2 regions of the uncultured Abyssibacter sp. genome follow, and region 2 is predicted to be linked to the other one. Evidence: predicted binding sites of a transcription regulator. Region 2 holds the regulator's gene; the other holds the start of a gene.
The links. Region 2 encodes LexA, which represses DNA repair genes until DNA is damaged. Its sites were predicted from a motif close to TACTGTNNATATNNACAGTA; they were not measured.

Region 1: a site for LexA is predicted at 3,254-3,273, ahead of imuA (translesion DNA synthesis-associated protein ImuA). Genes of this name have one in related genera too.

The regions. Positions count from the first base shown of each region.
Region 1 covers NZ_CAXFCL010000123.1:7,795-14,754, forward strand. The annotation lists gene ABNS06_RS05570 (error-prone DNA polymerase) at 1-1,047, opposite strand, end outside; gene ABNS06_RS05575 (DNA polymerase Y family protein) at 1,044-2,543, opposite strand; gene imuA (translesion DNA synthesis-associated protein ImuA) at 2,588-3,193, opposite strand; gene ABNS06_RS05585 (biopolymer transporter ExbD) at 3,368-3,829, opposite strand; gene ABNS06_RS05590 (outer membrane beta-barrel protein) at 3,833-4,453, opposite strand; gene ABNS06_RS05595 (hypothetical protein) at 4,566-5,111, shown strand; gene ABNS06_RS05600 (NAD-dependent protein deacylase) at 5,095-5,889, opposite strand; gene ABNS06_RS05605 (TetR/AcrR family transcriptional regulator) at 5,964-6,599, shown strand; gene ABNS06_RS05610 (hypothetical protein) at 6,618-6,953, opposite strand.
Region 2 covers NZ_CAXFCL010000232.1:6,181-13,140, forward strand. The annotation lists gene ABNS06_RS11205 (hypothetical protein) at 1-97, opposite strand, end outside; gene ABNS06_RS11210 (amidoligase family protein) at 224-1,198, shown strand; gene ABNS06_RS11215 (gamma-glutamyl-gamma-aminobutyrate hydrolase family protein) at 1,174-1,899, shown strand; gene ABNS06_RS11220 (GNAT family N-acetyltransferase) at 1,922-2,449, opposite strand; gene ABNS06_RS11225 (NUDIX domain-containing protein) at 2,446-2,955, opposite strand; gene lexA (transcriptional repressor LexA) at 3,019-3,603, opposite strand; gene ABNS06_RS11235 (GAF domain-containing protein) at 3,613-4,083, opposite strand; gene ABNS06_RS11240 (GAF domain-containing protein) at 4,246-4,839, shown strand; gene ABNS06_RS11245 (HIT family protein) at 4,854-5,309, shown strand; gene ABNS06_RS11250 (MBL fold metallo-hydrolase) at 5,302-6,030, shown strand; gene ABNS06_RS11255 (peptidoglycan-binding domain-containing protein) at 6,085-6,960, shown strand, end outside.

The DNA.
Region 1 (6,960 bases), on a different contig from region 2:
GACCGCGGTGATCCCCAGGCAGTAACAAACCGTGGAATTGGCGGCCGAGCCTCGGCCCTGGCACAGGATGTCCTGCCCGCGCGCCCAGCGCACGATGTCCTCGACGGTGAGAAAAAAGAACTCGTACTCGAGTTCAGCGATCAGCCCCAGTTCATGTTCGATATTGCGACGGACATTCGACGGCACGCCTCCGGAGTAGTGGCGACGCGCGCCCCGTTCCGTCAGCTCGCGCAACCACGACGAGGGCGTGTATCCGTCCGGAATCAGCTCGTGCGGATACTCGTAGCGCAGCTCCGTGAGTACAAAACGGCAGCGTCGGGCGATCCGCACCGACGCCTCCAGCCACACCGCCGGATAAATCGCGCGCAGCGCAGCCAACGAGCGCAGATGCCGTTCCCCGTTCGGGAACAGCGCATACCCCAGTTCGGAGATCGGTTTGCCGAGGCGAATCGCGGTCAGCGTGTCCTGCAATGCCCGGCGACCGCGGGCATGCATGTGCACGTCCCCGCAGGCGACGACAGGCAATCCGAATGCCTCGGCGCGCGCCTGCAACGCGGCCTGCCGACGCTGGCGATCAGCGCTGGCGAACAGTTCGGCGACCAGCCAAAGACGATCGGTGAACACGGTCGTGACCGCCGCCAGCGCGGCATCGTCCCCGTCGATCCACAGCAGCAGACAGCCCTCCAGCGGCTGATCGATCAGGTCATTCAGATGCAGGGCATAGTCCCCCTTGGAACGCCGGCCGCGCGCCAGCGTAATCAGGCGGCACAGGCGCCCGTAGGCCGCGCGATCCGTCGCCAGCAGGACGATCTTCGGCCCCTCCTCCAGCGTGAACTCGGCGCCAATGATCAGATGCAGGCCGCGCACCTTGGCCTGCTCGTGCGCCCGGACCACACCGGCCACCGAGCATTCATCGGTCAGCGCCAGCGCGGCATAGCCCTGATCCGCGGCACGATCCACCAGTTCAGCGGGCTGGGAGGCCCCGCGCAGAAAGCTGAAATTGCTCAGGCAATGCAACTCGGCATAACCGACTTCCGCCGCGCTCATGCGAAATACCCGTGTAGCCACCAGCCCAGCCGCTGGCGATCCTGGAACACCCACAGGCGGGTGCCGAAGCGATCGCGCATGACGTAATAATCACGGCTGATGTCACCGCCCGATCCGGCCGTGTCCCACCAGCCCTGCTCGATCCGCTCGGGCCCGGTTTCGGTGTCCAGCGGTCCGTTGTAGGTCGGCCGCTGCTCGCGGACGATCAGCGCCTGCGGTTCGCGCAGCAGCCAGACGGGGCGCGGCGCGGCCGGCGGCCGGTCGCAACAATCGACCTGGCCCGGCTGACCCAGTTGCCAGGCCTGTTCCGGTCGATGATCGGCCCGACTGCCCAGCGCCAGCACGGCCTGAGCACCCAGCCGGGCCTGCCAGCGTTCCACCGTGGCCAGCCAGTCATCCGCGCCGGCGGGATCCAGCCAGTCCTGTGTACCGGCGGACAGCGGCAGCACATGCGGCGCCTCCAGCCGCAGCCCCACGACCGGCGCGGGCAGTTCGAACCGATCCAGGTGTTCCCCCAGCAGACGGACGAAGCGCCGATCGTCCCGCCCCGCCATCGCCAGTCCCACCGTCAGCGTGCTGGCCGGCCGCTCCTCGTGAAACAGGCGCAGACGCAGGCGGTCGACGGCCGCATCATGCGCCCGCAGATAGCGGACCAGCTGGTCGGTCAGATGCCCGGCCGCGGCCAGCAGACGCGGCGTGGCCGATTCCGGCATCGGCATGTCCACCTCGGCGGTGAAACGCCGTGGCGCGGCAAAGCGTGGCACCGCCTCCGGACGCTGCCCCAGGGCCTCGTCCAGTTGCCGGACGATCGCCTGACCGTAACGCCGGGCCAGGCCATCGCGAGGCAGACGCATCAGCGCTCCCAGCGTGTTCAGACCCGCCCGGCGCAACCGCGCCTGTCGCGTCGGCGGCAATCCCAGTGCCTCGATCGGCAACGCGGCCACGCCCTGTCGGGTCCTGTCGTCATCCGACGCGACGATTCCGGACTGCCAGGGTGCCAGCCAGGACGCCGCCCGGGCCGAACGGGCGATGGCTGTACGGACGTGGTGACCATGCCCACCCAGACCGGCCATGACCGCACGCTGTATCTCGTCCAGCCCACCGAACAGATGACGGCTGCCGCCCACCTCCAGCAGCAGACTGTTCGGCGGTGCCACCGACACCCAGGACGTCCAGCGACTGGCCCACCCGGCCAGCCGGTCCAGACGCCGGGATTCCGCGGCCTGGTCGCGCACCTCCAGGCGCACCTCGGGACACAGCGCCTGCGCCGCGGCCTGAGACATGCCCGGCTCGATACCGGCATGCCGTGCGACGGCGGATACCGCGATCACCTCGATCCGCTGGCCCGTGACTTCGGTCACCACCATCGGCTCGTCCGGTTCGTAACCGGCCTGGACCTCCAGCGGCAGATCGGTCAGGTACAGACAAAGCCACAGCGCCTCGGCGCGCGCCGCCGAGCGCGCAACCGGCGGCTCCGGCCCCTGCTTCCCGGGCACGGCCCCGCATTCATGATCCAGCCAGTCAATCTGGGTAGCCGTGTTCACAGGCTGACCACCGGGCACTGATGACTGCCGCGCGCCTTGAGCACCCGGAGGCGATCGCCCTGGACATGCAGACGCAGATGGACATTGGGTGCGTGAGCTCGTCGTCGCGCCGGCGTGAACAGCACGCCCAGACATCGCCCGGCGGCCGCCGCGACCTGCCAGCGACGCATGGCGGCGACATCCACCTGCCTGCCATGGGTGCAGGGCCAGGCCAGGACTAGGCCGCAGGCCTCGCTACGCAGCGCGGTCTCGATCACCCACCACGCATTGGCCCGGTCATCGGAGCGCACCAGCAGCAAGCCGTCCGGATTGATGCCCGCCTGCTGCCAGGCCGGCGTGAAGGGCACGAGATCGGCTGGCGCATCGACCAGCACGATACGCTGACCCGCCCGCGTGCAATCGGCCATCGCCGGCAGGAACGGATGCAGTGGAGGTGGCTGCCGGGCTTCCACGACCACCTCGATCATGCCGGCCTCGGGCCAGCCGCCGCCGGGCAAGGCCGTATCAAGCCGGGCATGCCCCGTGGGGCGCACCGCGGTCTGGCGGGCACGCGCATCCCGGGCACGCCAGAGGCGTGGCTCGGCCTGAAGCAGAGCGTTCAAGGAGTTGGTCGCTGAATCCGACATCGCCAGGGAAGCACTGATCTACTTGCGCTACACGGTTACTGTTTATTTAAACAGTATATGGCCGGACACAAACCCTGTCTTCGGTGACCAGACAAACGCTGGCCAACAAAGGAAGCAGTGATGGTGGAACAGCGGCCGGTAGGCCGCCGGTCAGGGCGTGGCGCTCTCCTCGAGCGATTCCTCACGCGCCATCGACAACGGCGTAACGCCGGCCAGGGTCAGCGTGTCCAGCGCGGACACGACGGTCTGCAACGACACGGACTCACCCGGCGCGACGACGACCGGCCCGCGCTGACCGTCCAGCCGAGCCATGACGGCATCCAGCAGACGCTCGCCCTCATGCAGCGGCACGCCGGCCGAATCCCGCAGCACGCCATCCGGCCCCAGCGACAGGGTCAGCGTGGGCCGATTGCCGGTGTCCGACGCCAGATCGCTGCCGGACATCAGGTTGATCGCGCCCCATTCGACATAGCTGGACGCCAGCATGAAGAACACGAGCAGGATGAACACCACATCGATCAGCGGCGTAAGGCTGATCCGCACACGCTCCCGCTGCCGCCCCTCGAAGGGCGGCAGACCCTGTCCGGATGTCGGGAGCTCGAAGGCGGTCACGGATCAGAATGCATCGAAGGCGTAGAACGCGGAGATTGAAATGTACTTCGCATCGTTCTGGAATTCGAGGTATTCGAGCTGAACCATGTTGTGCGTCGCCTTGCTCCAGCGGTACCCGGCCTGCAGCGTATAGACGAAACCGTCGCTGTCCTCTTCCAGCTCCTCGATATTGGTGTTCATGCCGCCAAAGCCCAGCCGCGTTCCGGCATATAACCGTCCCGGCGTGCGGAATGCGGTGTACAGACCGTAGGTGATGGCCTGAAAGTCATCATTGGAGGCCGTGGATCCGGGCTGTTCGCAGCCAAACGGGTTTTGCAGCGCGGGGCAGTCATCCCCACCCGCGGGGATTGTCCGGCCACCATCGTTTTCGCCCCCGAACAGCGTGAACCCCAGATCCAGCTCGAAGCCGATCCAGGAGATGCCCGGAATCCGGATGCCGATGGTCTGCGCCAGACCGAATGCGGAATCCAGGTTGTCGAGATCGGGGTCCACCGAGATGAACGCGGTACCGCTGTAGAACGGCGTGTCGTCACGTCCGATGCTGTCATCAGCATCCTGAGCCTGTGCGATGCTGACGGTGAATCCCAGCAACGTGATCAGCGTCACACGGGCGATTGAGTGCATCTGCACATCGAGCAATGATCGAATCAACATAAACATACCCCCAGAGGTTTCTGGTCGAACTAGAATTCATCTATTCGGTCCAAGGCCAAGAACCGACGCAATGAAGTCGAACATGATCAAACAAATTGCCGCTGTCGCTATCGTAACGCTTGCACTGGGTGCCTGTGCACTGCAACCGACGCCCTACAAGGCAAAGGGCGACACACGTTACGGATACTCCGAGCAGCGCCTGGAAGCCGACCGCTATCGGGTGCGATTCGCCGGCAACGATGTCACGGAACGGGATACGGTCCAGAACTACCTGCTGTTCCGGGCCGCCGAGCTGACGCTGGCAAACGGTTTCACCTACTTCCGCATGCTCGACGAGCAAGTCGACGAGATCGAGGACGACGAAACCGTCGTCGTCTCCGGCGGCCATGGCATCTACAGTTACCCGCTGATCTTCGGAACGCGCATCAGCACGGTCAAGGGCAGCACCCGCTTCGAGGCCGGCGCCCAGTTCAAGATGCTCAAGTCGCGCCCGGAAAAGGACGACGCCTACGTGTTCGACGCCCGCGAAGTGAAGCGGAATATCGGCCCCACGGTGGTCCTGCCAAACGACGGCAAGGGCGTGAAGCCGGGCCAGACCGTCAACGAACCGGTCAGCACGTCGAGTTGAGGCGTTTGTCGATGGCCTGAAGCGCCATCGCGGCCGGTGCGGGGATGCGGACATCCACCGCAGCGGACACGTCCGTACGCCCCGGATTGATCTCGATACTTCGCCCACCCCACTGGCGACACCAGTGCACCGGTGCCGCGATGTACGGAAACACGCTGGTCGTGCCGATGCTCAGCACCACGTCCGGCGTTGATGCCATGACCCGGTCATAGCGGTCCAGCGCGGTCGTCGGCAGCATTTCACCGAAGAGCACCACGTTCGGACGGATCACGTCACCGCAATCCGGACAGCACGGAAGATTCCGATCAATGTCCGCGTAGGATTCGACATCGAGCCGCCACGGGCAGCTTGTGCAATACAGATGGTGAAAGTTGCCGTGCATCTCGATCACGTCATCCGAACCCGCCGCCCGATGAAAACCATCGATATTCTGGGTCAGCACGGTGATGTCGAAACGGCGCTGCCAGCGCGCCAGCACCGCATGCCCGGCGTTCGGAGTCGCCCCCCGGCAGGCCGCCTCGATCTGGCGCAGATGTTTCCATGTCCTCGCCGGATCGGTCCGGAACCATTCGCCGGACAGTGCGACCTCGATCGGAATCCCGTCCTCCCCTTCACTGTCCTCGTACAGCCCGCCAACACCGCGATAGGTCGGCAGCCCTGACTCCGCCGAAATCCCGGCACCGGTGATCGCCAGCACCCTGCGGGCACCGCGCAGCATCTCCGCCGCGGCCTCGATGGCCGCTCGGATGTCGTCGGGAAATGGCTCCATGGTCACCATGTTACATTTCCCGAAATATTGAATCGGCGGCCCTTTCCCGCCCCGCCGTCCAGACAAACGGAAATTTTCGCAACATGGCACGCAAATCGGCTGCCGATCAGGCCGCCACGTTGGACACAATCCGCACTGAGGCCTTTCAGCTGTTCGGCGTCTACGGATATGACGGCGTCTCCATCGGCGACATCGCCAAGGCGGCCAATCTCTCCAAGGGGGCGATGTACTGGCACTTCCAGGGCAAGGACGCGCTGTACATCGATTGCCTGCAACGTCTGCATGGTTATTTCGACCAGCACATCTTCCACCCCGTCCAGGCCGAATCCGACCCGATCCAGCAGATGATGCTCTTCTTTCACGGCATCGCCAGCCTGGTCCAGGACGAGGCCCTGCATCACGGCGTGGCGGGCTACTGGCTGCGCAGCAGTCGTTCGAATCTGAAAGAAATCGACGCCGTCCATCGCGCCTTCGAAGAGCGCACCGCGGGCATCCTCGAAGAGATGCTGCGCAAGGCCGTCGAACAGCAGGTGCTGGATCTCGCCGATGATCTGGTCGACATGGCCCGGGCAATGATCTCGGTGATGGAAGCCATCGTGCTGCCGATGCGCGCGCACACCACCAGCGAGGTGTATCAGACCCTCGGCGTACTCGCCCGCACGATGATGCGCGCCTACACCAAGCAGCCGGTGCTGGTGGAACTGTTCAGGAAAATCTGAAGCCGGCCCGGTCTCGCGTCACCGCCGTTTGCCGAACAGCGCCCCCAGACCATCTTCCAGCAATTCGGCCCCGCTGCGCGCCATTGCGCGCACCGACTCCTCGACATGTTCGCCCCGCGCCGCCGCCGCCAGGGCATCCTTGAAACCGGCGGCGACCTGCTCGCGAAATTTCGGCAGCAACTCCTCGCCCGCGGACAGCACACCCGCACGCACACGCGCTTCCAGCTCGTCGGCCATCCGGTCGGCCTGCCGTTGCAGACGGGGCTTGAGTGCGAGCTCGTAGACCAGCCACATCACGATCAGCGTGATGATGGCGCTGACCAGACCGGTGACAACAATGGCAGTCCAGTTCATCGCTCGC
Region 2 (6,960 bases):
ATCCTGCGTTGTCGTTCGCTTCTTTGGAACGACCAAAGCGCACTCTCTCCGCCTGGTCTTGCGCGAAAACCGACGCCGTCTTGGTGGTGCGATTCATTCTGAGCTTCCCTAAGGTGCCAGAGCTATTCGATGGTATCGGCGGCATGGCACCATTGCCACCATGATTCGCGACATGATCCAGCGTTGGCTTGGCCCGTCACCGTCTGATTGGACGGGGCCGCCCGTGACGCAGACATCGTCGGGCAAGTTACGCCGAATCGGTATCGAACTGGAGTTCTCCGGGCTGGGAATCGAACAGATTGCGCGCACGGTCAAGGCCGTGATCGGCGGTTCGATCTCGCCAATCTCGCCTTACGAGTGCGATGTCGAGGAGACGCCGCACGGGACGTATCACATCGAGCTGGACTCCAGTTACGTCAAGCGTCTGGGCCGACACGAGGACGACAAGCCGGATGACGGCGGGCTGTTCTCCCTCGAAAAGCTCTCCGACGAGGTGATCGGTGCGATCGCCAAGCAGGTCGTACCGTTCGAGATCGTCACGCCGCCGATCCCCATGCCGGAGCTGGACACCCTCAACGCGCTGGTCGAACAACTGCGTGCGGCGGGCGCCCAGGGTACGCATCATTCGCCGATCTACGCCTTCGGTCTGCACATGAATCCGGAACTGCCGGATACCCGGGCCGAGACGCTGCTCGCCTATCTGCAATCCTTCATCTGCCTGTTTCCCTGGCTGGCGCGGGAGTCGAAGGTCGACTGGTCGCGACGGATCACGCCATACATCGACCGTTTCGGGAGCAGCTACGCCCGGTTGATCACCGCCCCGGACTACGCGCCCGACATGGATCGCCTGATCGATGACTACATCGAGCACAACCCGACCCGGAACCGGGCGCTGGACATGCTTCCGGTGTTCGCGGAGGTGGACTGGGATCGCCTGGACGCCGCGCTGGACACCCATCTGGTCAAGGCGCGCCCGGCGCTGCACTACCGGTTGCCCAACTGTCTGATCGACGAGGATGGCTGGACGCTGGACGAGCCCTGGAGGCACTGGTTGCAGGTCGAGTACCTCGCCTACGACGAACCACGCCGCCAGGCGATGATGCATGCCTATCGCAAGCATCTCGATGACCCGCTTTCCAAGCTGTTCGACGTGTGGGCGCGGGACTGCGAGCGGTGGTTGCTGCCATTGCCGCGTTGATGCGGGGGCGGCGTATCGGCAATCGTCATCGCCGTCCGGTGATCGGCATCACCGGGCCGGACAGGCGGGTCGCCTGGGGCTGGTGGTTCGGTTCGCTGGCGGTGCGCATGGCCGGTGGTGTTCCGGTGCGGCTGACGCCGGCGCAGGCGCGGCGCGTCGGTCCTCTGGACGGCGTGATCATCGGCGGTGGCGACGATATCGATCCCCAGCTCTATGCCGGCGATGACCCCGGGACCGGCCACTACGACCCGCAGCGGGATCGTTTCGAACTGGCGATCATCGACGCCGCGCTGAAGGACGGCCTGCCGATGCTGGGTATTTGCCGGGGCGCGCAGTTGATCAACGTGGCGCATGGTGGCGATTTGTTCGCCGATCTGCGACCGATGCGCGTTCGTACCGGCAACCGGCGGCTGATCCTGCCCCGCAAGACGCTGAAAATCCGGCGCGGAACGCGGCTCGCGAGGTTGATGGGGCGGCCCGAGACACGGATCAACAGCCTGCACCATCAGGCGGTTCGTCGCGTGGGCGGCGATCTGAAGGTGTCCGGGCGCGATTTGGACGGCATCGTCCAGGCCATCGAGCATCCCGGCCGCGGATTTCTGCTCGGCACGCAGTGGCATCCCGAATACATTCCTCAACGCGGCGTGCAGCGACGCCTGTTTCGGGAGCTGGTCAGGGAAGCGGCGCGGCGGCGCAGCTGATACGTCGCGGGAGGGACCCGAATCAGTCGGTCAGCGCGTCGAGAGCCGGATGGCGCCAGCGCTGACAGTCGATGTCCTTGATCGTGATCATGGCCTCCAGCCTCGCGCCCAGTCGGCGGGTCACGGCCTGCGAGGCGTGGTTGTCCGGATGGATGAAACTGACGATCGGACCCAGCCCCAGGACCTCGTAGGCGTAGCGCCGGGCGGCGGCGCCCGCTTCGGTCGCGAAGCCCTGGCCGGTGCCGGCGCGGGTCAGCCAGTAGCCCAGCTCGATCTCCGGCCAGCCGCCGGGGTTCCACAGGCCGATGGAGCCGACGAGTTCGCCAGTGTCTCTCCGCGTGACCGCCCAGGTGCCGTATCCGCGCAGACTCCAGTGGCCGACGGTGATCGCGAAGCGTCGCCAGGCATCGTCCTCGGAGCAGCTGCCGCCGATGTAACGGCAGTGTTCCTTGTCGGCGAACACGGCGGCGAAGGCGGGAAAGTCGTCCTGGACCCAGCCGCGCATGTGTAGCCGCTCGGTGTCCAGCACCGGCACGTCGGGCATGCTCATCGGCCGGGCAGTTCCAGCATCGGTGGCTCGATGCCCCGGGTGCGCAACCAGTCGCGCAGCGCCAGTCCGGTGGCGAACGGCCAGGCCTTGCACTCGTCCAGCGGCACGGCCTTCCAGTCGACCAGTTCCTCGTTCAGCACCACCGTCCCCGACGCCTCGACGTGGTAGGCGATGATCACCTCGTTGCGCATGATGAATTCGTAGACGCCGATCAGGCCGCCGATGCGGCCGTCCAGGCCCAGTTCCTCCTTCACCTCGCGCAGCATGCCGTCTTCCGGCGTCTCTCCCGCTTCGAGAAAACCGGTGATCAGACCGTACATCCACTCAGGCCAGCCGACGTTGCGCGCGAGAATGACCCGCCCCTCGTATTCGACGACGGCGGCGACCACCGGCGCGGGGTTGTTCCAGTGAATGAAGCCGCAGCCCTGATCCGGGCAGATCAGGCGCGGCGCGCCACCGTGCTCTCCGGAGACGAGTTCGGACCGGCATTGAGGGCAGAAACGCATGGCGGCGAGGGTAGCCGATCACCCGGGTCGTGGCGATTGGCGCCGGGTTGGCCGGGGGGCGCTCTAGTAGCTGCGGAACACGCCCACGGCCCGGCCCTCGATGGCCAGCGGCTGCGTGGCGAGGTTGACCTCGATGGGGGAGAAGTCGGGATTGTGCGCGATCAGGCGCACGGTGTTGCCGCGGCGCTCGAATTCCTTGACCGTCACGTCCTCGTCGAGCCGGGCGACGATGATCTGGCCGTTGCGGGCCTCGTGGCTCTTCTTCACCGCGAGCAGGTCGCCATCCATGATGCCGGCGTCACGCATGCTCTCGCCGACCACGCGCAGAAAATAGTCCGGCTGCTCGGCAAACAGCCCGCCCTGGGTCTGAATGCGCTTTTCGACATTCTCCGCCGCCAGAATCGGCGAGCCGGCGGCAACACGGCCGACGATGGGAATCCCCGCATCCCGTAGCCGGATGCCGCGCGAGGCGCCCTCGACCAGGTCGATCGCGCCCTTGCGGGCCAGCGCGCGCACATGATCGCGTGCCGCGTTGTCGGAGGAGAAGCCCATGCCCCGGGCGATTTCGTGGAGCGTGGGCGGCATGGACTCCGATTCGGCGAATTGCCGGATGAAGTCGAGCACTTCGGATTGGCGTCGGGTCAGCATGCTGTACTTTTAAACAGTTTCGTCGCCGAGATCAAGCGCGTCGACAACCTGCTGGAGCAATGTCGCGTCGGCATCGCTGAATCGGTCCGGCATCGGGCTGTCCAGATCGAACACGCCGACGACCCGTCCACCGGTGATCAGCGGAATCACCAGCTCGGAACGCGAGTCCGGATCGCAGGCGATGTGCCCCTCGAAGGCGTGCACGTCGGCGATACGCTGCACGCGAGCCGTCGCGGCGGCGGTGCCACAGACGCCGCGGCCCCACGGAATGCGCAGACAGGCGGGCTTGCCCTGAAACGGACCCAGCACCAGTTCACCGCGCGTCTCGTCGCGCAGGTAGAAGCCCACCCAGTTCACCTGATCGAGCGCGTGGAACACCAGCGCGGCGATGTTGGCCATGTTGGCGATGCGGTTGGGTTCGCCGGCCACGAGTGCTCGCGCCTGGGCAGGCAGGGCCGGGTCGGTTGGTTCAAAGGACATGGGCGTGGTCCACGGAGTTGTCATGTCGGGGCGTATCATAGGTTCAGACCTGCCCGAACGTCGGATTCATGGCATGGTGCGTGTATTGACGTTGAGCACACGGCTTTGGAGCCACCCATGAGGGCGCCGGAGAACATTCCAGATATTGTCAGTCCTGAAACCGTGAGTGCGAGCGACCAGGCCTTCCGCGCGTTGCGCGAACAGATGCGCGAATTGACGGCGCTGACTACTGCGTTGGGGCAGGCGTTCGAAGCCAGCTCCATGGAGCGCCGCATTGTCACCAGCGCCGTGAGAATCGCCGGGGTTGACGGTTGCAGCCTTTACCGCCGCGACGGTGACTGGCTGCATTTTCGCGTGGTGAAATCAGTGACGCTGGGCCTGATGGTCGTGTCCGATTTCGGTGACGACGGCGTATTCCGGCCAGTTTCCCTGCTGGCCGCTGACGGGTCGCCGTCGACCGAGGCCGTCTCGGCGCGGACCGTTGCCGAAAACGATGTCATCAACGTGTCCGACGTGTCTCGTCTGCCGAATTTCGATTCGTCGCGGGTCGCGCGATTCGATCAGCGCATGGGATATGACACGCGATCGATTCTCTCCGCGCCGGTGACCTTCCGCGGCGGTCAACCGCTGGGCGTATTGCAGTTCGTCAACGCGAAGAACGCGGTCGGCAATCATGTGCCGTTCTCGGGCACGCATGTGCAGCTTGCGCGCAGTCTCGCGGCGATGCTGGGCATGCTCTGGACGCTGGAACCCTGATCCGGGCAAGTCGGTTGACGGTCTTCGATCGCATCATTGCCGGCGAACTCCCTGCCAGTTTCGTTCACCAGGACGACCACTGCGTGGCCTTTCTCGACATCAATCCGGTGTCGCGCGGCCATGCGCTGGTCGTGCCGCGCATCAACGCGCAGCATCTGGCCGATCTGGATGACGGGCTGCATGCCCATCTGTGGCGGGTCGCGCGGTCGGTGGGTGCTGCGCAGCAGTCGGGGCTTGGCAGCCTGGCGCAGCATTTCGTCGTCAACGACGGGCGCGCCGCGAGCCAGTCCGTTCCGCATGTGCATGTTCACGTCATTCCCCGTTACCGGGGCGACCGTCTGCGCACGGTGACCCGCATGATCTGGCATGTCTCGACCCTGATGGTGCCGCGGCCGGAAACCGCGGGCCGGCGCCGTGAGCTGGACCGTGTTGCCGGACTGATCGCCGACGCGATGCCCGGACATGCGTGAGTTGCTGATCCTCGGCTGCGGTCATTCGGAGTCGCTGACGCTTTTCAACACCAACGCCGCGATCCGCGAGAACGGTCGTCTGTTCCTGATCGACTGCGGATGGACCATCAAGGCGGCCCTGCACGCTCAGGGATACGGATTCGAGCACGTGGATGGCATCTTCATCACCCACGTCCATGGCGATCATGTGTTCGGTCTGGAGCGCATCGGCTACGAAGCCCGGTTCGGGCTGGGGCGCCGCGTGCCGCTTTATCTGCCCGAATCGCTGATCGGAGAGCTCTGGGATCAGACGCTCAAGGGATCGATGGGGAGAAACTCCGAGGGCGAGCAATCGCTCGAGGATTACTTCGACGTCAGGCCCGTGGGGGGCGATCGTCTGGAAGCGCCGCAACTGTCCGCGCCGCTGTTCAAGACCTCACACACACCGGGCAAGCCTTCGTTCGGTCTGGTCGTGGATGATCATGTCGTGTTCACCAGCGACACGCGGCCCGTGCCCGATGTGCTGGCCGGACTGGATTTCGACATCGGGTTCCATGACGTCACGTTTCAGACCGGCAATCCGGTGCACGCGTCACTGGACGAACTTGTCGCCGTGTATCCGGCGGCGATGCGCCGCAAGCTCTATCTGATGAGCTACGAAGATGGGTATGCTGAACATGAAGAGCGGGTGAACCAGGAATTTGCAGGTTTTGCCCGTCAGGGGATGGCGATTGCGCTTTGAGGGCCGGAAAGGTCACTGTCGCCGTTGGCTGGACAGCATCGAGATGCGGAAGACATGAAAAACATTCGGTGGGGAGCGGCCGGGGTGCTGGTGGCCGGCTTGCTGGTTTGCACGCAGGGATTTGCCCAGTCGGACTACGTTCGCCAGGTGGAACTGGAGCTGCAGCAGCTCGGTTACGACGTCGGTGAGATCAATGGTGTTTTCGACAATGATCTGGAAACGGCGGTCAACGCGTTCAAGGCCGATGAGGGCCTGCCTCAGGACGGCGCGCTGGATCGTGACACGCGGGCGCTGATCGCGGCGCGTGCGTCCGGCGAGCCTGTGCCCAGCCGGATACCGGAGCCGTCGTCTGCCGTCGCGTCGCCCGCGCCATCACGCGCAACGCCGCCGCCCGTGCAGCCCGAAGCCGCACCGGAGTCAGCCGCTGCGCCTGCCACCCCGTCGCCCAGCGCCGAGCCCTCTGGCGCCGGCAAGCCGCTCTTCGGCGAAGCCGGCTGGCGGGCGGGCAGGCATGCCTACAATCGCAGGGCCGGTTTCGTCGTTGATCTGGCCGCGGAGTTCGGCGGAGACGATCTGGTCACGGTCGTGCTCGACAACAACGACAGTGAGGACATCACCGCCGGCGACGGGTTCGTGCTCGGAGCGGGCGGATATCTGTTGCTGCGCGAGAATTTCGGCGTGCAGGGCACCCTGTCCTACAAGGTCAACGAGACATCGGCGAACAACTCGGACCTGGGGCTGGAGCGCTGGATCGTGGACGTCTCCGCGATCGGGCTGGTCGACAATTTCCAGTTCCTGGCCGGTGTGGTGCATCACATGAACGTGGATTTTGACGGCGACGGGTTCCTGCAGGACTTCTCGTTCGATGACGCCACCGGCCTGAAGGTGGAAGTGGGTTACAGCTGGTTCGCGCTGTCCTACACGAACATC